DNA from 3 places in the Marinomonas posidonica IVIA-Po-181 genome. Region 3 is predicted to be linked to each of the others. Evidence: predicted binding sites of a transcription regulator. Region 3 holds the regulator's gene; each other region holds the start of a gene.
What was found. Region 3 encodes LexA, which represses DNA repair genes until DNA is damaged. Its sites were predicted from a motif close to TACTGTNTANNTANACAGTA; they were not measured.
Positions count from the first base shown of each region.

Region 1: the regulator LexA is predicted to act here: its motif matches at 1,539-1,558, upstream of umuD (translesion error-prone DNA polymerase V autoproteolytic subunit).
Region 2: the regulator LexA is predicted to act here: its motif matches at 3,594-3,613, upstream of dinB (DNA polymerase IV).

Region 1 is NC_015559.1:1,695,262-1,703,009, reverse strand. It holds gene umuC (translesion error-prone DNA polymerase V subunit UmuC) at 1-1,075, opposite strand, end outside; gene umuD (translesion error-prone DNA polymerase V autoproteolytic subunit) at 1,072-1,521, opposite strand; gene MAR181_RS08025 (methyl-accepting chemotaxis protein) at 1,981-3,675, shown strand; gene MAR181_RS08020 (ATP-binding protein) at 4,058-5,662, opposite strand; gene MAR181_RS08015 (phosphate/phosphite/phosphonate ABC transporter substrate-binding protein) at 5,700-6,512, opposite strand; RNA gene ffs (signal recognition particle sRNA small type) at 6,970-7,066, opposite strand; gene MAR181_RS08010 (6-carboxytetrahydropterin synthase) at 7,451-7,748, shown strand, end outside.
Region 2 is NC_015559.1:636,109-643,856, reverse strand. It holds gene MAR181_RS02965 (inositol monophosphatase family protein) at 1-646, opposite strand, end outside; gene MAR181_RS02960 (alpha/beta hydrolase) at 656-1,324, opposite strand; gene MAR181_RS02955 (hypothetical protein) at 1,464-2,444, opposite strand; gene dinB (DNA polymerase IV) at 2,517-3,578, opposite strand; gene MAR181_RS02945 (LPP20 family lipoprotein) at 3,979-4,629, shown strand; gene MAR181_RS02940 (flagellar assembly protein T N-terminal domain-containing protein) at 4,629-5,822, shown strand; gene MAR181_RS02935 (cell division protein ZapB) at 5,883-6,113, shown strand; gene MAR181_RS02930 (hypothetical protein) at 6,110-6,595, shown strand; gene MAR181_RS02925 (ProQ/FINO family protein) at 6,780-7,715, shown strand.
Region 3 is NC_015559.1:2,033,493-2,041,240, reverse strand. It holds gene cysS (cysteine--tRNA ligase) at 1-646, shown strand, start outside; gene MAR181_RS09575 (universal stress protein) at 721-1,152, opposite strand; gene MAR181_RS09570 (hypothetical protein) at 1,216-1,701, shown strand; gene MAR181_RS09565 (Tim44 domain-containing protein) at 1,755-2,519, opposite strand; gene topA (type I DNA topoisomerase) at 2,708-5,338, shown strand; gene MAR181_RS09555 (DUF6586 family protein) at 5,335-5,802, shown strand; gene MAR181_RS09550 (hypothetical protein) at 5,804-6,067, shown strand; gene lexA (transcriptional repressor LexA) at 6,136-6,759, opposite strand; gene dinG (ATP-dependent DNA helicase DinG) at 6,830-7,748, shown strand, end outside.

The DNA of each region.
Region 1 (7,748 bases), 340 kb from region 3:
AAAAGGCACCGTGTTCATAAAAATCCGACAGCATCACCCCAGCCTTCATATAACGAAACCCAGACCGCCAAATACGATTGAAAATCACATTGACCACTTCCAACAAATCCCGTGTATCGTCACTAGGATTGGGTAACTCAACCGATAAGGTTTTGGCGTAAAAGGGCTCATGCGGAATGTGTGGACTGGTACGAATAAACACACTCACTACCCGACAGAGGCGTCGCTCCCCTCTGAGCTTTTCCGCGGCCCTCGTCGTGTACTTTGCAATGGCTTCCCTTAGAGTCTGCTTTTCTGTCACCTTATGGCCAAAAGAACGGCTGCAAATAATTTGCTGCTTGGTTGGCCTTACACACTCCAAGTCCAAACACGACACGCCATTTAATTCACGCACGGTACGTTCCAATACCACGGAAAACTCTCTTCGAATCCGCTTGGGATCCGTGTTAGCTAGTTCCAATGCCGTCTTCACTCCTTTGGCGCGCAATTTAGCCGTCATACGGCGCCCCACGCCCCACACCTCACTAACATCGACCAACGCCAGTAACCGCTGTTGCCTCTCCCTATCCATCAAGTCCACAACAGAACCCGTGGCCGGATAGGTCTTGGCGGCATAATTGGCTAATTTTGCCAGCGTCTTGGTTGGCGCAATGCCAATGCCAACCGTAATCCCCGTCCATTGATCAACCTTGGCCTTCACACCTCGACTAAAACTTAATACGTCTGTCACCATCTCAACACCAGACAAGTCCAAAAAAGCTTCATCAATGGAGTAAATCTCCACTCGCGGCGCTTGCTCTTCCAGCAAGGTCATCACTCGATTCGACATATCAGCGTACAGCGCATAATTCGATGAAAAACACACAATATTATGCTGCTTTATTGCGGCCTGAACTTGAAACAAAGGCACGCCCATTTTTAAGCCGAGCGCCTTGACCGCCTTAGAACGAGCCACCACACAACCATCATTATTGGATAAAACCACCACGGGTTTATGTTTTAAATCAGGCCGGAATAAAGTCTCACAACTGGCGTAAAAGTTATTACAGTCCACCAGAGCAAACACATTTTTCATGCACCGCGCTCTAGCTTACGAATCACACTGGTAACAACGCCAAACACCTCAAACTCCGATTCTTCCGTGATTGGTATTGCTTTATAAGCCTTATTTTTAGGACGTAATAAAACATCCGGCTTCAACTCCAACACCTTCACGGTCATTTCCCCATGCAGGCAAGCAATGATGGTGTCACGATGGCGCGCCGTTAATGAGCGATCCACCACCAGCACATCACCACTGTGAATCCCAGCTTCAATCATAGAATCACCCTGAGTTCGTACAAAAAAAGTGGCACTTGGGTGAGGAATGCACAACTCATTCAAATCCAACGTCCGTTCAACGAAATCCTGTGCCGGAGAAGGAAAACCTGCTGACACAGCGTCGCTGTAAAGAGGAATCTGCACACTATTTTCAGCAATAAAAGAGGCGGAGCCAGACACTCCAAGATAAGTAACACGCATATATAACACTCAAACCAAACTGTATAAACGTACAGTATAGTTTCATAGGCAGAATTGACCAAGTGTATTTTTGTGAAGAATGCAGATTTAGAACCAAGGCCAAAAGATTATCTCAGAACTCAATCAAGAGCGTCTTTTCAACCCCCTTTATTCACGCCCGTTTTACAAATAACAATTCATAACAGTAACAATAGCGTAAAAACCAAACACTAAAGTTTACAAAATAAAAACAAACACTTATAGAATAAACTCAGGAACTACGCATAATAGAAAAGTACATCTCGTGCTAAGAAGTTTAATATCTTTATTGACGCACACGCATGGACGCACACGCCATTGTTGTTGCTAACTTTGTTGCTGACTTTCAGAAGGTTACGATGAAGTTTATATAAAGCATGACCTCAACAATATGACTACGATATTTATTATCAAATAGCTCTAAACTAATAGGAAGTTCATATGATATCTAAGCTGAAAATTTCCCATAAATTCTTCATAATGAGCGCTATTCAATTGCTCTTGATTATTGTAGTTGGCGGCTTTTCGATCAACCAATTCCAAAAAATTGGCCATGAAATCAAAGAAATAGCACACGACCACCTTCCCCTAACAAACACGTTAACCCTTGTTACAGAACACCAATTACAACAAGCCATCACCGTTGAAAAAGTCATTTCTCATGCACTATTAGATGAAGTCAAGGGCAAAGGTACATCACAAGAAACGGTGGCCTTAATTGCGATGTTAGAAACAAACAATAAAAAATTACATGACGAAATCATAATGGCTGATCAAACCATTAAAACACTACAGTCAAATCTTGAAAGCGCTGAAGCAAAACAAAAATATGACGTCATCCTAGAAGAATTTATCAAGATAGAATCTGAATTCTTCGCATTAGAACACACTATTATAGATTTTCTACAGACGATTAAGAGCAGCGGCATAACAAACGCCCTTAACACTATTGCAGAGATCGAGCATGCTAATGAGCAATTAGACAAACACATGATTTCGGTTTTGAATGAATCTCAACAGTTTGCATTAGATTCCGCCAACATCGCGTTTGCCGATGAACAACATGCCCTCAACGTTATTGCGACTGTCATTGCGATTTCCATACTAGTGGGCATCCTCATTCCAGTCTTCATTGGTCGCTCTATCATTGGGCCACTAAAAGACCTTTTGGTACGCTTAGATGATTTGGTTAATGGCAATGGCGACCTAACCCTTCGAATGGACTTCAAACGTAACGATGAAGTGGGAAAGGTGGCGAACAAACTGGACCAGTTCATCAGCAAACTCCAAAACATCATTATTGGTATTTCAGAGTCTTCAAAGCGCTTAGACAGCAACTCAGCCAAAGCGTCGGTGATAGTGAAAAACACCCTTGCCTCAGTCGACAAGCAAGAAACGGAAACCAGCCTTGTGGCTGACGCAGTCAGCGAAATGAGTGACGCAACGGAAGAAGTCGCCAAAAATACCGTTTCCGCGTCGAATGTTGCCTCTGAGGTGTTGGAACTCGTTGAACAAGGCAAATCGACGGCAGAAGAAAACCAAAGAATCACCACTCAATTATCAAAAGACGTGCAAGCCACGGCTCACAGCATCGACAATCTGGCCAAAGAAACAGATAACATCGGCGCCGTGTTAGACACGATCCAAGGCATTGCAGAACAAACCAATTTGCTAGCACTGAATGCCGCCATAGAAGCCGCGCGCGCAGGAGAATCTGGTCGAGGTTTCGCCGTGGTTGCCGATGAAGTTCGCTCTTTGGCACAAAAAACCCAGACATCGACAGTCGACATTCAAAATCTGGTTGAAAATCTTCAAGCAGGTGCAAAAGACGCAATGGACAGTATGAACAAAGGCATCGAAGTCACTGAACATTGCACCGTTATTGGCAGAAAGACAGCAGAGCGTTTTGAAGAAGTGGTTGGCGCGGTGAATAACATTGCGGATTTAAATCAGCAAATTGCCACCGCGACCGAGGAACAATCATCAGTAGCAACGCAAATTCTCGACCGCGTTAACAACATTAGTCAGATCTCTCAAACAACCAGCCAAGACACAGGCAAGGTCGCAACCGCCAACTACAGCATAGCTGAAGAGGTTACAAACCTTAATGAGCGACTAGCTCAATTCAAAGTATAACGCGCCACCACACCAATGAATCGATCACTAAAGATTCATTGGTGTTCCCTTTTGACCCGCTATGACGACATACCATTAAGAATGTGTCCTTTAAACCAATGAGATTTTCCACCTCACGAGTCGCTAGTAGTCGCCTCAATAAATGCATTCCTTCGAACTTTGCAGCGGACACACCGCCCGTCTCTTAACAATAAAAGAGGCAGAGCCAGCTCTCCAAGATAAGTAACAGGTCGATAAAAAACTCACACTATACGGCATAAAAATACCGCATCATTTCAACTGCAAAATAGGCTAAACGTCTTTTTGAAAGTAATGTGGAATGAGGTGAACTGGGTACGCCTTATTGACGTCAAAAAATAAGCGAGCTAGTGCCATAAAACGGCTAGTCGATTGGAAAAAACAGTGTGAAAGTGCTGCCCTTACCCACGGCACTATCAAGCTCTACTCTGCCATTATGATCTTGCATAATGCCATACGTAATGGATAAACCAAGACCACTTCCCGTTCCGACTTCTTTCGTCGTAAAGAATGGGTCAAAGATCTTTTCTTGAAGCGATTTCGCTATCCCTGTGCCATTGTCTCTCACAGCAATATACACTTCTTTTCCCATCACCCCGCTTATCACTTTTATGACGCCCTTGTCCGTAATAGCATGCCCCGCATTAATAAAAAGGTTCAGCAGTACTTGTTGTACTTGGCCGATACGACATTTTACCTTAGGGATATTGCCTAATTTGACTTTCACAGCCGCTTTATACTTGAGCTCGTTCTGCGCCACTTTTAAGGTTTTTTTTATCGCCTCATTAAGGTCTTCCTCCTGCATTTCCTGTTGAAGCTTGACGTGCGAAAAGTCTTTTAGGCCTGCGACAATTTCTCGTATACGCAATGTCCCTTCTACCGTATCACTCATAAGCTCAGACACATCGGCTTGAATATACTCAATGTCTTGCTGTTGTAGCCACACCATCAGCTCCTGTAGAGACGGGTCGACATCTTCCGACACTTGGCTCGTCAGTTTTAAAAAGCGATTAATCGCCTCTTGATAGATTTGATTATATTCCTTTAAGGTTTTGATATTGCTCATCACATAACCAATCGGGTTATTGATTTCGTGTGCGACGCCTGCCGCCAGCGTACCAATAGACGCCATTTTTTCGGATTGAATCAATTGCTCCTGAGCCACTTGCAGTTTCTTATTGGTGCCTTCTAATTTATAAATGTTACTTTTCAATTGCTCGGTTCTACGCTCCACTCGACTTTCAAGTGTCTGGTTTAACTGCTCTAACTGTTGCTCATAAACGGCCCTCTGCTCGGCCGCTTGAGTCAAACGCCGAGACATCTGATTAAATGCCTCAGCCACATCGGAAATCTCATCATTGCCTTTTGTCGATAGACTAAACTCAGTGCTGCCATGTGAAATTTGATTGGCCGCCTCCGTGAGTCTGCTGAGACGACTGGTTAAATAAGTCCCCAATAAAAATGAAAACAACGCCACTAACAGCATCTCGCCAATCGCAATAGAAGCACTCCAGATTCGGGCTTCTTCTATAGATTGGCTTAACCCTGTGGTATCAATCCCTAATTCAATTTTACCAAATACCTGACCGCCTTCTTCTATGGAGGCACTGATATCAAAAACACCATCGTTTACAGCAGAGACATCCTCATCTTCTATAAAAGCGCGTGTTAAAAGACGCTCGTCCCCAGCTTGAGTAAACACCTGACCTTCGGGTGTCAGCACTTTCACATAGACAATATCCGGGTTGGCCATCAACTCAGAGCTAAAGTCTTCTAACGAAGCAAGGTCATAAGAAATCACCGCGTCTTTAGTGGTTGTCGAAAACAAGGTCGCTGTAGTGGTCGCTCGCTTATATAAACCATCGTAGTTGGTTGACTCCAAATAATTCAATGTCATGGAAATCAACAACGCCAACAAAATCGCTTCGATAAAAGCGACGCCCAGTATGGTTTTTAACCTTAATGACATTTACTTCTCCCTTCCCTTGCGCGATTCAATAGAAAGGTTACTCAAGCATATAATCAAGCAACTTAATATCAAGGTCGCGAATGTCATCCCATCGATCGTTTGAAGCCGCTTCTAACCCTTTAAAATTAAGCACCTTAAGCAAAGCCATGGCCTCTGGCTCACCGTTCATTTGCATCATAACTTGAACAATTTTAGTCAGTTGCGCTTGAGGAACCCTAGGATGTGCGGCGATCGCATGAGACGTATAAGGCTTGGTTCGCCACAGTACTTTAAGCTGATCTCGCACCTCAGGAGACGTATTATTAAAGGTACGAATCACACCGCCCCCTGCCGGGAAAAAACCGCGAGCCACGTTTAAATACACCGAGTCATGAGAAGAAACATAAGAAGGCGTAAAAACAATGTTTTCCTGAGTCATTTGGGCTCGAGGTAAAATACTCGCCGCAAATGCCGCAGGAGAAGGAAAGGCCAAACGCGTATTTTGCAAATCCTCTAACGAACGAATAGCACTGTCTTTTCGCACCACGACAATGCCTCGTATTTGCTTATCTTTTTGCTTAGCAATGGCTTGATAACCTGGCTTTTGGTGAAACACCACATAGTGATAGGGGTTCATATAGGCCAGATCGTATTCCCCAGCTAACAAGCGCTTCTCAAACTCAGGAATATTTTTCGCCGTGGCAAACTGCAAAGTCACTCCCGCTTGCTCACTGATGTAACTCAGCACCGGAGACCACTTCGCTGCCAGCGTTTTCGCCGACTGTTGTGGCACCACACCAAAGGTCAAAGTTTGTGCGGCACATAGGGATGGCAATAGAAGTGCAACAAGTAACCATAAACGTGTCATCATTATGTTCTCCAAAGACATGACATTCCATTTGGGCAAGGAGCGAACAAATCCGGACATTCAACAACAGGCCTCTTCCAACACTTGCCTTGAAATGCCTTCCTTCTGATAAAACACACCCTCAGAAGACGTATCCGCACCCTCCCTAACTATAATAACTATAGAATTCATCTCAGAAACTTCATACAAAGTTCATACAAGATAACAAGAAATTACGCGATCATTTATCTTTAACAAAATATCGTAGGGTAAACAGAGACATGGGTAAGCCAGAGAGAACAAAAAAGACGTGGCATGCAGGCATTCAGTGGGGACAAAAGGAAACGAAAAACTCATTAGGCGGTATGACGAGTTAACGGGCTTAGAATCGGCTTCTAGGCTAACGAGTCATGACATGGAAAGAGTATCGGGAAATAATCGGTTTGAAAAATTGCTTGGAATGACAAGAATTAGGTGGCATCTCTACCAGCCGCACCTCGGCACACAAGTCCATCGCTGTGGCTGCTTCCTTCCGGACCTGACCAGATTAACGATTTATTGTTGCGAGGGGACCAGCAGAGACACCATAAAGGAGGCCTGTTGACCTTGGGGCGAGATTATACGCGGCCAATTTGAAATATCAACCGCATTCTTATGTATTTTCAAATAGTTAAAATGATTGGCCAAACTAATTTTTGGGCTCTCATCTTGCTCAATCCCCACCACCCTCACCTTTTACCACGGCTTTTCTTGATTCGGCTTTTTTCACCGGTCACATTTCCAACCGTAAACTCTGTTGCTAATGCCCTTTTCACCACTTGTCTTTATATCGACTAGGATATCGACAACGCCTAAGCAAGCAGCTCGAACAACCGACTCTATTTCTAAAGGCTTCGGGCTCGCCTATATCCGCCATGGTATTTAAGGTAAGATACGCGTCATCAGATTTGAGGAGTAGCAAGTTGAAGCTATTTGTAAAAAACCTAACTCACGTGGATTTTTCCTACTTTGATGCAGAACGCGGATTGTTAGGAGAAAGCTGGCAGACAGACATCGTGCTGACCGGCAAGCTGAATGACGAAAGCATGATTTGCGATTTCAGCATAGTGAAAAAGCAAATTAAAAAATGGCTAGACGACAACATAGATCACATGCTCGCCATTCCAACTGAGCACCCAAGCAGTCGGCTTATTGAGTTAGACAATGATCGTGTCTCTTTCCAGTTCGATCATGAAGACGGTCGACATTTCCAATGTGATG
Region 2 (7,748 bases), 1.4 Mb from region 3:
ATGGCTTCACCGTCTCGTAATAGGCATCTAACCGCCCCGCTGCAACCCAACACAAATCCAATGCCGCAGAGCCATTACGACGCACGTCCTGACATGCATGTAGCACTCGACTCAGTCGCTCTATCAAGTCTGGTAGCGATGCTTTCTGATAAGGAAACCCCGTCGCCACCAATGCATTACGCAGAGCCGATGCAGCCGAAACAAACAGCTTTTGATCGTTACAATAGGCCCCTTTTCCTCGCAAAGCGGAATAACACTCGGCTAGAAACGGTGCATACACAACTCCCAAGATACGCGTCGAACCGATAAACAGACCAATCGAAACCGCCACATGATGGTGACCATGGGCAAAATTGACCGTACCATCAATCGGATCAATCACCCAAATAGGAACACCATCGACCAAGCTATCAACATCAAGCTCTGGAAAGGACTCTTCCGAAAGAATTTTATGGTGTGGAAAAGTCGCAGCAATTTTCTCACAGATAAAGGTATCCACCGCAATGTCTGTTGAGGTCACCAATTCATGATGCAACTTATAATTTCGGTCAAATGTCGCCGTCTTACGGGCCTCAACAATCAGTTCTCCTGCGTCTTGAGCCAACTGCTTGGCAAAACTCAACCATTGATCATAATCAGACGACATACTGCCTCCTTATCCTAATTGCGCATTGAGCCAAGCGGAAATGTCTTGTACCTGCTCAGGGCAAACCGCATGCGGCATATCATAAACTTGATAAGTGACGTCATACCCCTGAGAAGTCAAATAGGCTTGCGCTTGGGCACCTAATACGGGAGCGACAACCGGATCCTGAGAACCATGATGAATTAAAAAAGGGGTTTTCCCATTAGGACAAAACTCGGCCTGAGCCATTTCCTCACTATTCACCAAATAGGTGGACAAAGCCATCACGCCACCTAGCACATGAGCTGTGTGCAACCCTACTTGATAAGCAATGACGCCACCTTGAGAGAAACCCGCTAAAATAATGCGGTCAGGAGAAATTCCCTTGGCAATCTGATCTTCGATAAGATTTTCTATTTGCTGCGCAGACTCTTGGATATTCGCCATATCGACTTTACGCTCCAGAGTCATTTCCAAAATATCGTACCAAGCACGCATTGGCATACCACCATTAATGGTCACAGGGCGTTGTGGCGCATGAGGAAACACAAATCGTACCGCCAAACCATCTTGCAAGGACAATGCGGGTACCAAGGCTTCAAAATCATGACCATCAGCCCCCAATCCATGTAACCAAATTACCGCTGCATCCGGTTTAGCGGCGGTTTCTACTTCTACTACTGGCAGCAAATCTGTCATTCTCTAAACTCTCCCAAAAAAGCATCATAAAGCGTTAAACGTTAAAAATGGCTCAAACATCTGGGCCAAAAAAATAGGCTATTGCGAATCGCTATAGCCTATCATATTGATGCTCTTATCGTGCTGCTTAAGACATTATTTAATGTTCAGTAGGATACCGAACCTCTTGCACACTTTGACCTTCATCCAAGCGCATCAGCACGTCTGCTCGCTCTGGCATCACTGCCAACATGTGACGAGTAAGACGCTCATAATATTGCATAAAGTCTTTCAATTCTTCCGGCGACATGACCTTCAAATCCAGGGTATCTAAAAGTACTCCATGAATGTCGAGTAAATGCGCTTCTAATAAACGCTCTTGCTTGTTGCGCCATTGGTAAACAATGTCATAATTTGGCGCCTGCATCCAGACCATCAAATCCAGCATGGAAAACAACTCACGATATTCATTTTTTAACAATTCATTCACTGACTGTCGCCAAACCCCTTGCGCGTCTTTATCGCGCTCTAAAACATTGATTGGAGAACTCAAATCCCCTGTTATTTCAGGCGAACCGACGCACCAACCTTCAAATAAAACAACATCAATTGGCCCTCGCACTTCCTTCCAGAGATGCACCGCTTTTCGCTCATCAATGGACTTATCAAAACATGGGAACATCATCACTTCACCATCTTTTAATTGCCTTGCACGCTGAAATAAGTTCATGGCAAAAGTGACATCATGCGTCCCAGGAACACCACGCACCGAAAATAACGGCGTAGTCTTATCTGCAAACATTAATCGATCCTGACGAGTACTGTACAAATCGTCCAAGCTGATCACGACCGCATTTAAATCAAACCCCTTCACCAAAATGCGACTAACAACACTCGCAAAGGTCGTTTTACCGCAGCCTTGCGCGCCCCCCAAACCTAGTATCAGCGGCCCATCTCGACGACCCGCTTTCTTACTCAACCAAGTTGCAAAAGGCAAATACAAACTATCAAGCTGATCAATTAATGAGGCATCGGCGTACAGTGCACTTAACGTTTGCTCCACTTCAAACCTTAAACGTTGAGACAAAGGGTCTGGTAAGCTGGAATGATTCATATGAGAATTTACCTGCCGCTCTAACATAATAAACACCTCCATACCGTTGGTCTTAAAGTATAGTCAGAGATACACAGAGCTGTACAAATTTTACACAAACTAAAAAGGCAAAGACAGTTGCAATGACATCGCATTAGATAGACGATAGCCAACACCAATCAAACGAACTGGGCGTTTCGCACGTGAGTATGCTTGCTGCAAAAGTTCAGAAAAAACCGTTTCAGATAATTTACGTTGGATCGGTTGCTCTATCGTTGTTTGCTTAAAATCATCAAACTTGAGTTTTAAGTAATATTTACTCAAACGTGCTTCGTAGCCTCGCCCCGCCATACGTTTTTTCAACGCTTTAATAAGCTCTGGCAAGACATTCAAACAAGGCTCAACCCCTATTAGGTCCTCAGCAAAAGTATGCTCCACAGAAACACTTTTGCGATCTCTCGACATTTGCACCGGACGCTCATCGATGCCTAGCGCAAATTGAGATAAACGAAATGCCATGCTACCAAAGCGTTTTTGCAATACCGCAAACTCTACCTTTTGCAAATCAGCACAATAGAACACGCCAAGTTCGGCCAATTTTTGCTGGGCGACTTTACCAACCCCAGAAATGCACTTAACCGGTATGGCCGCCACAAAATCATCTTGCTGCTTAGGGGTAACAAGCGTGAGACCATCGGGTTTATCCCAATCACTGGCCACTTTGGCAATAAATTTATTAGTGGCAACGCCAGCGGATACCGTGATCCCAACCGTCGATAAAATTTGCTGACGAATACGATCAGCCATTAGGGTCGCACTGCCCTGACATTGTGTTGAGTGAGTCACATCCAAATAAGCTTCATCCAAAGACAAAGGCTCAATAACATGAGTATATTGTCTAAAAATGTCATGCATTTGCTGAGAGGCAAGACGATACTTTTCCATATGCCCAGGCAAGATCAGTAAATCAGGGCACAATCGTTTGGCCACCGCCACTGGCATTGCTGATCGAACACCGTAGGAGCGAGCGGGATAATTAGCAGTGGATAACACACTGCGCTGCTCAGATGAACCGCCAATAGCCAAAGGCAACCCCTTCAAAGCTGGATTATCACGCATTTCAATGGCGGCATAAAAGCAATCGGCATCGATGTGTATAATTTTACGTTCTGTAAACGTCATAATAGCAAGCGCCAATACTGTACATATAAACAGTATATACAGCAAACCCACCCTAAACAACACAATGTAAATTCTGTGATCTGGTCAACTAGACCTGATAAAATCAAAACAATACGGGTAAAAATAACCTAGCAAATCCGTCAAAAAAGGTCGTCCATCTATTTAGACGTTATTTTTGCCATATAAAACAAAGAAAATCATCGATTTGAGACTGTAAAAATGGACGCTAACACGTAAAATAGTTTACATTTTATTCATGGGACAGAATGTCTCGAATAGGAAGCGAGCCTTCGTCACTGTGAACGCAGGGATTCATTTCTAATAGACAAGTGAAAAAGTTAAGCAACACAGACTCTTGCCGACAAGAAAAAGTAGAGACTACCACACAAAGGGCACCATCATGACACACGTAATTCGCATTCTTTTGATTGCAACAGGGACAATCCTACTAGTAGGTTGTCAAAACCTAAACCAAACCAGCACCGCTGGAACAGGAACCTGTACTTCCGTGGCACCATGTAATGGCAATCAAGTAGGTGGCTCCACTGACACCGCTTTGAACTATGGCCAAACTGGTACCGTTGGTGCAGTCAATGCTAACAACACTATTGCTGTCATCAAACAAGAACCCATTATCGTCACTGCAACCGGCTACGCTGCTCTCACAACCAATAAACGTTTAACTAAGTCACAAGCCCGTATTATGACATTGCGCAGCTCCATGCTGGACGCTTATCGCAACCTTTCTGAGCGTGTCTACGGTTTGAAAATTGACGGTTCAAGCTCTTTAAGTAATATGGTCATTCAAAACGACGAATTACGTACTTATGTTGACGCTTATTTAGTGGGTGCCAAAGTTGTTTCTCAAAGGGAACATGAAGATGGCACTTTCGAGACCGTTGTTGAAATGGCTTTGCAGGAAAATTTTCGTCAATGTATTACCTCGTCTCAAGGTGTTGCCAATGACCCTAATTGCCAGGTTCAACCAGGCTATCGTGCGGTGAATGTTCAAAGCTCAACGCCTACGACTAATTTCTATAGCATTGAGTGATGACATTGCGACGAATCAAACTACTTTTAAGCGCCATACTTTTTACCCTATCGAATGCGACGCTTGCTGTCACTATTGACGCAATTGGCGAAGCCGTTATCTATGATAACGACATAGCGGATGCACGCTATCGAGCGACCGAACAAGCTATAAAGCAAGCCGTTCTCGAATCAGGCTCGCGAGTGAATGTGAAAGATGAAATGACCAATGGCGAAGTCAATTCAAGCATTGCCATTCGCAGCTCAAGTCATGTCCAACGAGCCAAAATCATTTCAGAAGAACAGACAGGAAACTTTTTAAAAGTCGTTGCTCGCATCGATGTTACCCCCGACTCCCAATGCAGCACAGGGCCAACGAGTTATTATCGAAAAACCGTTGGTGTGACAGGTTTTGATTTACAAATACCGCAACAAGCCCAGCTTGGTGCTATTAATAACATCTCCCGTGAACTACCCAAGAACCTAGCGGACGAAATCAATAAACAAGGTTATCTAAAAGCGTTAACTGCCACGAATATTTCAATTTACCCTGATTTAATCAACGCCCCCTCTTCCACCAACTACGATGGCTCCCTAACCAACGTTACTCGCATTAGCGAGCAACTCGGCGTTCAATATATTATCAGTGGCGTTATTCGTGACATCGGTGAACTTTACCAACGACAACCCAATAACAAAACCAATACCACTCCTTTAGCTGCCGAAAATAAAGAAAGGAACTTTGTGGTCGATATCTATCTATACGATGGCTTTAGTGGTGCCTTGCTGTTTGAACACAGATACAGTGAAATAGGCAATTGGGATATTGCAGACAACAAGCGCGTTGGCTTTGGCAGCACAAAATTTTGGACCATAAATTATGGTAAAGTGGTTCAGCAAGCTCTAAAGCAAAGCGCCTTAGACACCAGCGAACAGTTGCGCTGCCAGCCCTTCATTGCCAATATATTTCGTACAGAAGGCAACCGCGTTCACATTGCTGCTGGCTCCATTGCAGGCATTAAACCAGGGGACAAATTTAATGTTTACCGTCGCTACGAAGTATTTAATCAGCTACAGTCCGCCCAGACTCAGCTGAACAATGCCAACATCAGTGTTACAATCAAACAAGTACAGCCCAATTTCTCGGTAGGTGAACTTGTTGTTGATTCACACATATTAAACGTTCAACAACAAGATGTTGTTATTGCTTGGTAAAAACTGACACACTTTAAAACACACGCTCAACATCAGCGATTATATTTTTAGGATTTGATTATGAACAACGAACTACTACATCACTTAGAACAACGCATCAACGAAGCAGTTGAAGAAATAGGTTCCCTGCGTAAGCGCATTGCGGATTTAGAAATGCAAAATTACGAATTAAACGAAGAAAAATCAGAACTACAGAACACGTTAAACCAATCCAAAGAGCAGCAGTCAAATTGGGAAAGCTCGCTTTCTCAAATGCTGAGCCGATTAAATCAAATGGACAACAAACAATGAGATCAGTACTTCTAGTAGCGGCACTGATGTTAGTCAGTGCTCATACCTATGCTATTGACCAAGGCGGTCAAATTGCCAGTTTAATCACCTTTGAATCAGCGGCCGCTCGCCCAGATGGCAGAGACGGAGAAGACAATGTTACGTCCATATTGAATGCCGGCATGGAATTCACTACACCTGCAAACATTTCTTTTCATGGTGGCTTTAGCTTTGTACTAGGCGAAAGCTTTGAAAGCGCAATTCACCTAGGCACTCGCTTATACAGCGCCAGCCCAGCATTACAAATTTTTCCTGGATTGCCCATGTGGTCTTACATAGGGGGCGGCGTATCGTTTTTAGATGAGGTTGTTTTCTACCCAGAAGCCGGCTTTCGCATTGCCACCTCTGATGCATCTCGTATCGATATATTCATTAAAGTACTCAACAGTGATGACGAAACCTACGACAAACACATCATGGTTGGCGCAGGATTAACTTTTTAAATAACATGAAATTTGCACCATTTATCATTGCGGGCTTTTTAATTACAACAACCTATGCTTGGTGGCAAAGCAATGAAGGCATTACTGTCACTTTGCCAAATGAGATACAAAAGAAAGAAATGCTTGGAACCAGTAACACCCGAAGCATTCCATTAAGCCCAATACAAAACTGAGCCTCGTGTTTATGGAACATTTAATTGCCCAACTCGAAGCAAGGATTGACTGGCTAACAAAACAGCTAGAAGATGCTAACGAGGAGATACAACAGCTAAAGGATAGCAAACCAAGTACCACTGAGCACAATGCCTCAATGGACTTACTGACACAAATGGAAAGTCGCTCCACTGAAGATCAACTGCAATTTTATATAGCAGACTCATTAGATCTTCTGGAAACAAAAAACATAGCAGCGACCCCACAACAAAAAGCGAGTCCAGCAGTTGAGCATCAACTCAACTTTGACTTACTGTACGAAGGTGTTGAACCTGACACCACCAACACGACAACTGAACAGACGAATTACATGACTACACAACAACCAGAGCCTAGCAAGCTAGCGGAAGAAGAAAAACAAACTGATGTTGATATGACGCCAAGTGACATGCCTACTCAACAGGAAGCCACTATGACGGCAGAACAACGGAAACGTCAGCGCAATCAGAAAAACAACCGTCGTCTTATTAAGATGTTGGAAGACCGCTACCCGAAAGCCTTCAATTGGAACCAACCTAAGCCTCTTAAAGTGGGCATAGACCAGGACATGGTTTTAGATGACGACTTCAATGCCAGTAAGCAAAAACGTGCCTTAGCGGCCTACACACGCTCAGACAGATATAAAAAATGCCTTTTGTCTGGTCAGCCTCGCATTGACTTGGAAGGGATTGCTGTAAATGACGAACCGGCACTGCCTGAATCTATGATGCCTCGCAAGCCAAAAGCGACCACCAATCGCCCAACCAAAGACAAAGCGCCACGCCCGAACAAGGCTAAAGCAAATACCAAGCCCCAAACAAACAAGAAAACCAAAAAAGTCGCCCCAAAAACAGACAGTCAGTACGATAATCTGTCACCAGAAGATCGAATGAAAGCCAAGTTGGAAAAATTATTAAATAAATCTTAAAAAATAGTTTACATCCCTGAGCGCGGTATATAT
Region 3 (7,748 bases):
GGGCAAGGATTATGTGAACTATTGGATGCATTGTGGTGCGGTTCGCGTTAACAACGAAAAGATGTCCAAATCATTGGGGAATTTTTTCACGGTGCGTGATGTATTGGAAAAATACAACCCTGAAGTGGTTCGTTATTTGATGGTGTCTAGCCAATATCGTAGTCCGATTGATTATTCTGATCAAAGCCTTAACGAAGCTAAAGTGGCGCTGGAGCGCTTGTATACGGCGTTGCGCCAGCAGAGTGTTGCTGAAGAATGGGTTGCCTCAGAATATACGGCTCGTTTTGAAGAGGCGATGCAGGACGATTTCAACACGCCTGTCGCTGTTTCTGTGTTGTTTGAATTGGTCAGAGAGTTGAATAAAGCGAAAGCGGAAGAGAGTGATAAAGCGGCCAACTTGGCGGCGGAGTTGAAATCTTTAGCAAGCTTATTAGGTCTTTTGGATCAAGTGCCTGAATATTTCTTACAAAATAGCACCATTACGGCAGGGTTAGATGAGAGCGCGATTCAAGCCTTGATTGATGAGCGTACTCAGGCTCGCAAAGACAAAAACTTTGCACGCAGTGATGAAATTCGAGACCAGCTAGCGGATCAAGGGATTGAGCTTTTGGACAGTCGCGAAGGCACGACTTGGACAAGAAGCTAGCGCATAATATGCGGTAACGAAAGATGGAAGAAAGGCGATGAATGCATCGCCTTTCTTATTCTATTGCAAGTAATTTAGTCTTTTACGACCTTGATGGCGAGTACATCGCATGGTGCGCCATGAAGAACGCCATTTGCCGTGGAGCCAAGTAAAAGTGCTAATCCGTGACGGCAGTGACTGCCAACCACGATTAGATCTACCTGCTTTTCTTCTGCAATGCGATGTATTTCACTTTCGATACCACCTTGTGTAATGCAACATTCTTCAACGGGTGCATCAATTTGATCTTCAAGAATGGCAATGCGTTCTTTTGCTGTATCTTGAAGCTGTGCTTGAATGTCAGTGATGTCGATAGGGACGTCGCCGCCATAAGCGTAGTTGAGTGATTCAATAACATGAAGGATGGTTAACTTAGCGCCTGTTGCTTTGCATAAACCAACGGCTTTATTAGCCACCTTGATACTTTCATCCGTTAGATCAACAGCGAGTAGAATTCTGTTATACATCTAGAATACCTCCAGAGTTGGCTTGATATATTTATTATAGTTTAAAACGAAAGAGACACTAATATGACTGCTCTTATTGTTATTTGTATCGTCTTGTCTTTAATGGGTTCCGCTTTGTGGATTGTGCCACCAAAAAAAGAGCGTCAACGTATGGCTCTGCGTATGCATGCGCGTCAGCTTAACCTCACAGTCCAGCTTACATCAATTGACCTTCCTGACAAGTGGGATAAGTCAATGACACGCAAAAAAGTGGTAAGTTATTCTTTGTATCGGGCTAAGCCGCTGGAGGCTCTTGTTAAGCCTGTGTGGCTTTTGCCTTATGAGGTGTGGAAATACGATTCAATCTCGTCAGCTTGGTGGGCCAGTCAGTCGATAGCTCTAACCAATCGTGATAAGGCCATTTTGACAGAATTTGAAGGTCGACTTGAAGGCATTAAAATTCAAGCGGCCAGTGTCGATTTTTATTGGCAGGAGCAAGGCGATGAATCGAGCGTGGACGACATTGCCGAACTCTTGCAATCTTTTACAAAGTTGCCATTAAGCGTGTGATTCTGGATGAAACTAGTGATTTAAAAATCGTCCTTGCGTACGGAATACTTGAGCTATTTGGGTTTCATTGGGGCGTCAGGAGATTCCACGCTTTGCATGAGTTTGGCCAGCGCTTCCTCAGGATTCTCACTTTCTTTCATGGCCTCGATTTGTGGCGATAATATTTCTCTCATGCGTTCGGTGACAAAGGTTTTTAACGTGTTTTTCTCTGGTCTTTCTATGGCGTCAGATTTGAGGTGTGACAGGATGACACCATAGAGTGTTTGAGCAACACGGGTATCGCCATTGTCAAAGTTTTTGTTGGCTTGGACGATTTGACGGTTAAGCTGGATCCACAAGTTTAACCAGCGTAAATAGTCATAGCAGGCCTGATAGTGGGCATTACTAATACGACCTTTACGACGTAAATAAAGTAACATTTTGGCTAATTTGGTGAGTCTTTCTTTGTAGTTGCTTTTTTCCTGAAAGCTGAATAGCTCTGGTTCTGGGCTAAATTCAATTGGGTCGATATTGCGACCTTCTTCAGCGGTCGCGATACGAATTTCAATTTTTTCAGGATCGTCGGAATATTGCAGAAGTTCTCGAAGTGTGTCTAGATAGAAGTCATACAGAACATCAGAGGCAATAGAGTCGGTGTTGACGTCTTTAAGACCACGTATATGTTGTTCAACACGATCGGCGCGATTGGACAGTTGGAGTTGTTTAACTCGGCGTTCGGTGATCTCTTTTTCTTTTTGATGGGCGCGTGAACCAATAATGACTGATAACAGTACTATGATAATTAAAAACGCGATGGTTAAAATTTGCAGCGTAGCCATGATTGTCCTTTAGCAATGAATTCAGTATGTTAAATAAGAAATACCAAGTTCAGCAAGAATTATTATAGAAACAATACAGGGATCGCTTGTCATATAAAAGGTGTTTGCTTAATATCAGCGCCCCGAGAGATTAAACTTCGTGCAATTAGTATTTGCAGATCGACTTTATAAAAGGCTTACACAGTTCAATGGGAAAATCACTGGTAATCGTGGAATCGCCAGCCAAGGCGAAAACTATTAATAAATACTTAGGCAATGACTTTGTCGTTAAGTCGAGTGTAGGTCATATTCGAGACCTTCCATCGGGTAAAACCGCGACTTCGACGCCTCAGGAGCGAGCAAAGCAAGCCGCTTTGACGCGTAAAATGAGCCCAGAAGAAAAGCTTGAGTATAAAAGCCGTAAGTCTCGTAAGCAGCTAATTGCTCGTATGGGCGTCGATCCTGAAGATAATTGGCATGCTAATTATGAGGTGTTGCCCGGCAAAGAAAAAGTCGTCGATGAACTTAAACGATTGGCCAAAAATGCTGACACCATCTATCTCGCGACCGATTTGGATAGAGAGGGAGAGGCCATTGCGTGGCATTTGCGTGAGGCCATTGGTGGTGATGACAGCCGTTATAAGCGTGTTGTATTTAACGAAATTACCAAGAAAGCCATTCAGTCTGCCTTCGAAACGCCTTCCGAGTTGGATTTAAACCGAGTCAATGCACAGCAAGCGCGTCGTTTTCTCGATCGTGTGGTTGGCTTTATGGTGTCACCATTACTTTGGGCGAAAGTAGCGCGTGGTTTGTCTGCTGGCCGAGTTCAATCCGTTGCGGTACGCTTGATCGTTGAGCGTGAACAGGAAATTCGTGCCTTCGTTCCAGAAGAGTTTTGGGAACTGGATGCCATGTTATCGACCTCAAGTGATGACATGATTAAATTTGAGGCGGCGAAGTACCAAGGTAAAGAATATCGACCGGTTAATCAGTTGCAATCGGATGAGCATGTGGCTCGTTTACAAATGGCGAAGTACCTTGTTCAAAGTCGCGAGGATAAACCGACTAAGAGCAAGCCTTCTGCACCTTTCATTACCTCGACCTTGCAACAAGCAGCGAGTACGCGTTTAGGCTATGGCGTTAAGAAGACCATGATGCTGGCTCAGCGTTTGTATGAAGCGGGTTACATTACTTATATGCGTACCGACTCGACCAATTTGAGTGCTGAGGCGGTTGAGTCTTTACGTCAATACATTTTAAGCTCATTTGGTGAAGCTTACTTACCCGCCGATCCTATTCGTTACTCAAGTAAAGAAGGTGCGCAAGAGGCTCACGAAGCCATTCGTCCTTCTGATGTGAATGTGCGCGTGGATGATTTGTTAGGGATGGAAAAAGACGCTCACCGTCTATACGATTTGATTCGCAGCCAATTTATGGCCTGTCAAATGACGCCTGCTGAATACACTTCTACCACGATTACCGTGGTGGCAGAGGAATACGAATTTAAAGCGAAAGGGCGTATTTTGCGCTTTGATGGTTACACCAGAGCCATGCAAACGGTTGTGAAGAAAGGCGAAGATAATATCTTGCCTGATGTGACTCAGGGTGAGTTTTTAGATCTCAAAGAGTTGCTACCTGAGCAACACTTTACCAAACCTGTGGCTCGATTCAGCGAAGCCAGCTTGGTGAAAGAATTGGAAAAGCGTGGTATTGGTCGACCTTCAACCTACGCGTCTATTATCTCGACCATTCAAGATCGTGGTTATGTTCGAGTTGAAAATCGTCGTTTCTATGCAGAGAAAATGGGAGACATTGTCACCGATCGATTGGTTGGCAGTTTCTCATCCTTGATGGACTTTAGTTTTACGGCGCAAATGGAAGAGCGTTTGGATGAAATCGCTGAAGGGGATAAAGACTGGATTCAAACTCTGAATGCTTTCTATCGTGACTTTAGCAATGTGTTGGCAAAAGCGGAGTCGCCCGATGACGGCATGATGCTAAATGAGCCAACGCCGACGGATGTTGAATGCCCAACATGCAGTCGTCCTATGCAGATTCGTACCGCCAGCACAGGGGTCTTCATGTCTTGCTCTGGCTATGCTTTACCGCCTAAAGAGCGTTGCAAGGCCACTATTAATCTTATTCGTGGCGATGAAGCGGTTGCGGTCGACGATGAAGAAGGTGAATCTAAGGCGCTGATCAATAAGCATCGCTGTAAGATTTGTGGCTCTGCCATGGACAGTTATTTGATGGACGAGCATCGCAAACTGCATGTTTGTGGTAATAACCCATCTTGTACCGGTTACGAAGTGGAAGCGGGCAGCTTCAAAATCAAAGGCTACGATGGGCCGGTGATTGAGTGTGATAAATGCAGTTCAGAAATGCAGCTTAAGACGGGGCGCTTTGGTAAGTATTTTGGCTGTACCAATGAAGAGTGTAAGAATACTCGTAAGCTGCTTAAAAGCGGTGAAGTTGCGCCGCCTAAGATGGACCCAGTGCCTATGCCGGACTTGGCTTGTCAGAAGGTGGAGGATCATTACGTGTTGCGTGATGGTGCAACTGGTTTGTTCTTGGCCGCTAGCCAATTCCCTCGTAAACGCGAAACCCGTGCGCCTTATGTGAAAGAATTGATTCCATATATGGATCAAATTGATCCAAAATATCATTTTTTCGCAGATGCGCCCGTTGCTGATTCAGAAGGCCGTTCTACCTTGATTCGTTATAGTCGTAAAACCAAAGAGCAATACATTATGACGGAAAATGAAGGCAAACCAACGGGGTGGAAAGCTTTTTATGATGGCGGTAAATGGGTCATCGAAGAAGGTAAAAAGAAAAAATGATCAGCGTAAGTTATGCCAGTGTAACGAATCAAAGGCTTGATGCTGCAAAGCGTTTACTGGCACTTGCTCAGTCAAGTGACGAAGCTTGGCTGGTCAGTAGTCTTGAAGGCTCGGCTTTGTTTCAATTACGCAGTGCCTTCAATGGTTTGTTGCAAGAAGTTGCACAGAGTTATGCATTGTCTGATTGTTTGGATGTGATTACATTGGCCTCTGAAGCCGAAGCCAAGCAGTCTGTTGTACCGGTTCTGTCAGAGTTAAAGGACTTAATAAGTCAGTCTAGATCTTGGTGTTGCCAGCTTCTGAGTGCTTATCAGCAACAATTAGAGTGTCATTTGGTTCAATCATCTTTTGGCCGAACGGACCTTATTGGTTCTGGTGGGGATGATGGTGCCTCAATGCAATTGTATTTGACCAAGCTAACTGACTTGGTGTTACGTTTTAGAGAAGAGTCATCTGAGTATTAATATGAAAGAGTCATACCTTGAAATTGTTGAGCTGGAAAACGGCGATATTGTATTACGCCCAGCCAGTGACAGTGGCGAGGAAACAGAGCCGTTAGCAACCCTGAAAATTTCAGACACGACACGGTCTTATTTGCAGGATCGTTATTTTGAATTGGCAAAATGCATGTTTCATGCAGGGATTGATTTTGTGTATTCGGATGAGTCTATGGCTGATGAAGGGTTGGATTACATGGACGATGATTTCCGTCCTAAAATTCTTCATTAATGATTTTAAACAAGATCAACAAAAAAAAGGTGGCTTTAGGCCACCTTTTTTATGATGTGTATTGGCTTTTATAGTCCTTGTCGAATAACGCCGACAGACAGGCCTTCGATTGCAAACTCTTCGCTCTCAAGGTCCACAACAATGTCCTGGTAGTCTTCGTTTTCAGGAATTAATCGAACAATGCGTCCTTTTTGCTCGAAGCGTTTAACGGTGACTTCATCGCCAATGCGGGCAACGACAATTTGCCCATTGCGAACCGTATTGGTTTTGTGGACGGCCAATAAATCACCTTCCATAATGCCAATGTTTTTCATGCTGGTGCCGGAAACCGACAAGAAATAATCTGCTTTCGGTGAGAACATATTACCTGGAACAGTAACATGGGTATCTATGTTCTCTTGAGCCAATATAGGGTATCCTGCGGCCACTTTACCGATAACGGGCAAACCTAACTCGTCTTCTGGAGCGTTGTTTTCGGAAGACTCAACCAATCGAATGCCACGAGAAGCGCCGGACAGCATTTCAATTGCGCCTTTTTTGCAGAGGGCTTTTAAGTGTTCTTCAGCCGCATTTGGGGATTTAAAGCCAAGTCGTTTCGCGATTTCCGCACGGGTAGGTGGGAATCCGGTTTCATTAATAAACTCGCGAATGGTATCGAGTACATCAGATTGTCTTTTGGTTAATTTAATCATGGCACTATCTGGTTGTTTATACAGTAACTGTTATTATATACAGCATTCTTAACGATTCTCAATAAAATAAATGCTTTCAGACGAATTAAAAAATAAAATCCAATCAGCCTATCGCGATATGCTGGATGCCAAATCCCATAAACCAAGGGTTGGTCAGCGCCAAATGATAGGTGCGATCGCGCGTACGTTGGGAAACATTAAACAAGGTACCGAGGGAGAGCGGCTAGATGAAAAACATGTGGCAGTCATCGAGGCAGGGACGGGAACAGGTAAAACCTTATCCTATTGTCTTGCTGTCATTCCTATTGCAAAGGCAAGAGGATTAAAGCTTGTTATCTCAACAGCCACCGTGGCTCTGCAAGAACAAATTCTCCATAAAGACTTACCTGATATCTTGTCCAATACCGAGGTAAATTTTAAGTACACCTTAGCGAAAGGTCGCGGTCGCTATCTTTGTCTCAACAATCTGGAGGCTTTTCTAGGCACACAAGAGCAGGCTATGGACGATATGTTTGCCGGTTTGTTTGAGCAGCACCTCCAATCGGATGATGTCAATACTGTGCTTTATCAAGAGATGGATGAAGCATTAAGTAAAGGTAAATGGGATGGTGATAAAGATAATTGGGAAGGTATTATTCGAGAGCTAGACTGGCGTCGCTTAACGACTGACCATCAACAATGCACGAATCGTAATTGTGCCAATTATTCGGCCTGTCCATTTTTTAAAGCCCGTGCCGAGATTGAAGTGGCTGATGTCATCGTCGCGAACCATGACCTTGTGCTGGCGGATTTGTCCTTAGGTGGTGGTGCTATTCTGACGCCGCCGAAAGAAACCATTTATGTGTTCGATGAGGGCCATCACCTGCCTGATAAAGCCATAGGGCATTTCCGTCATGAGGTCAGGTTGCAGCAAAGTATTAGCTGGCTTAGACAATTGGAAAAGAATTTGGTGAATTTGAAGCAGGAGCTTACCGATGAGGTGAGTTTAA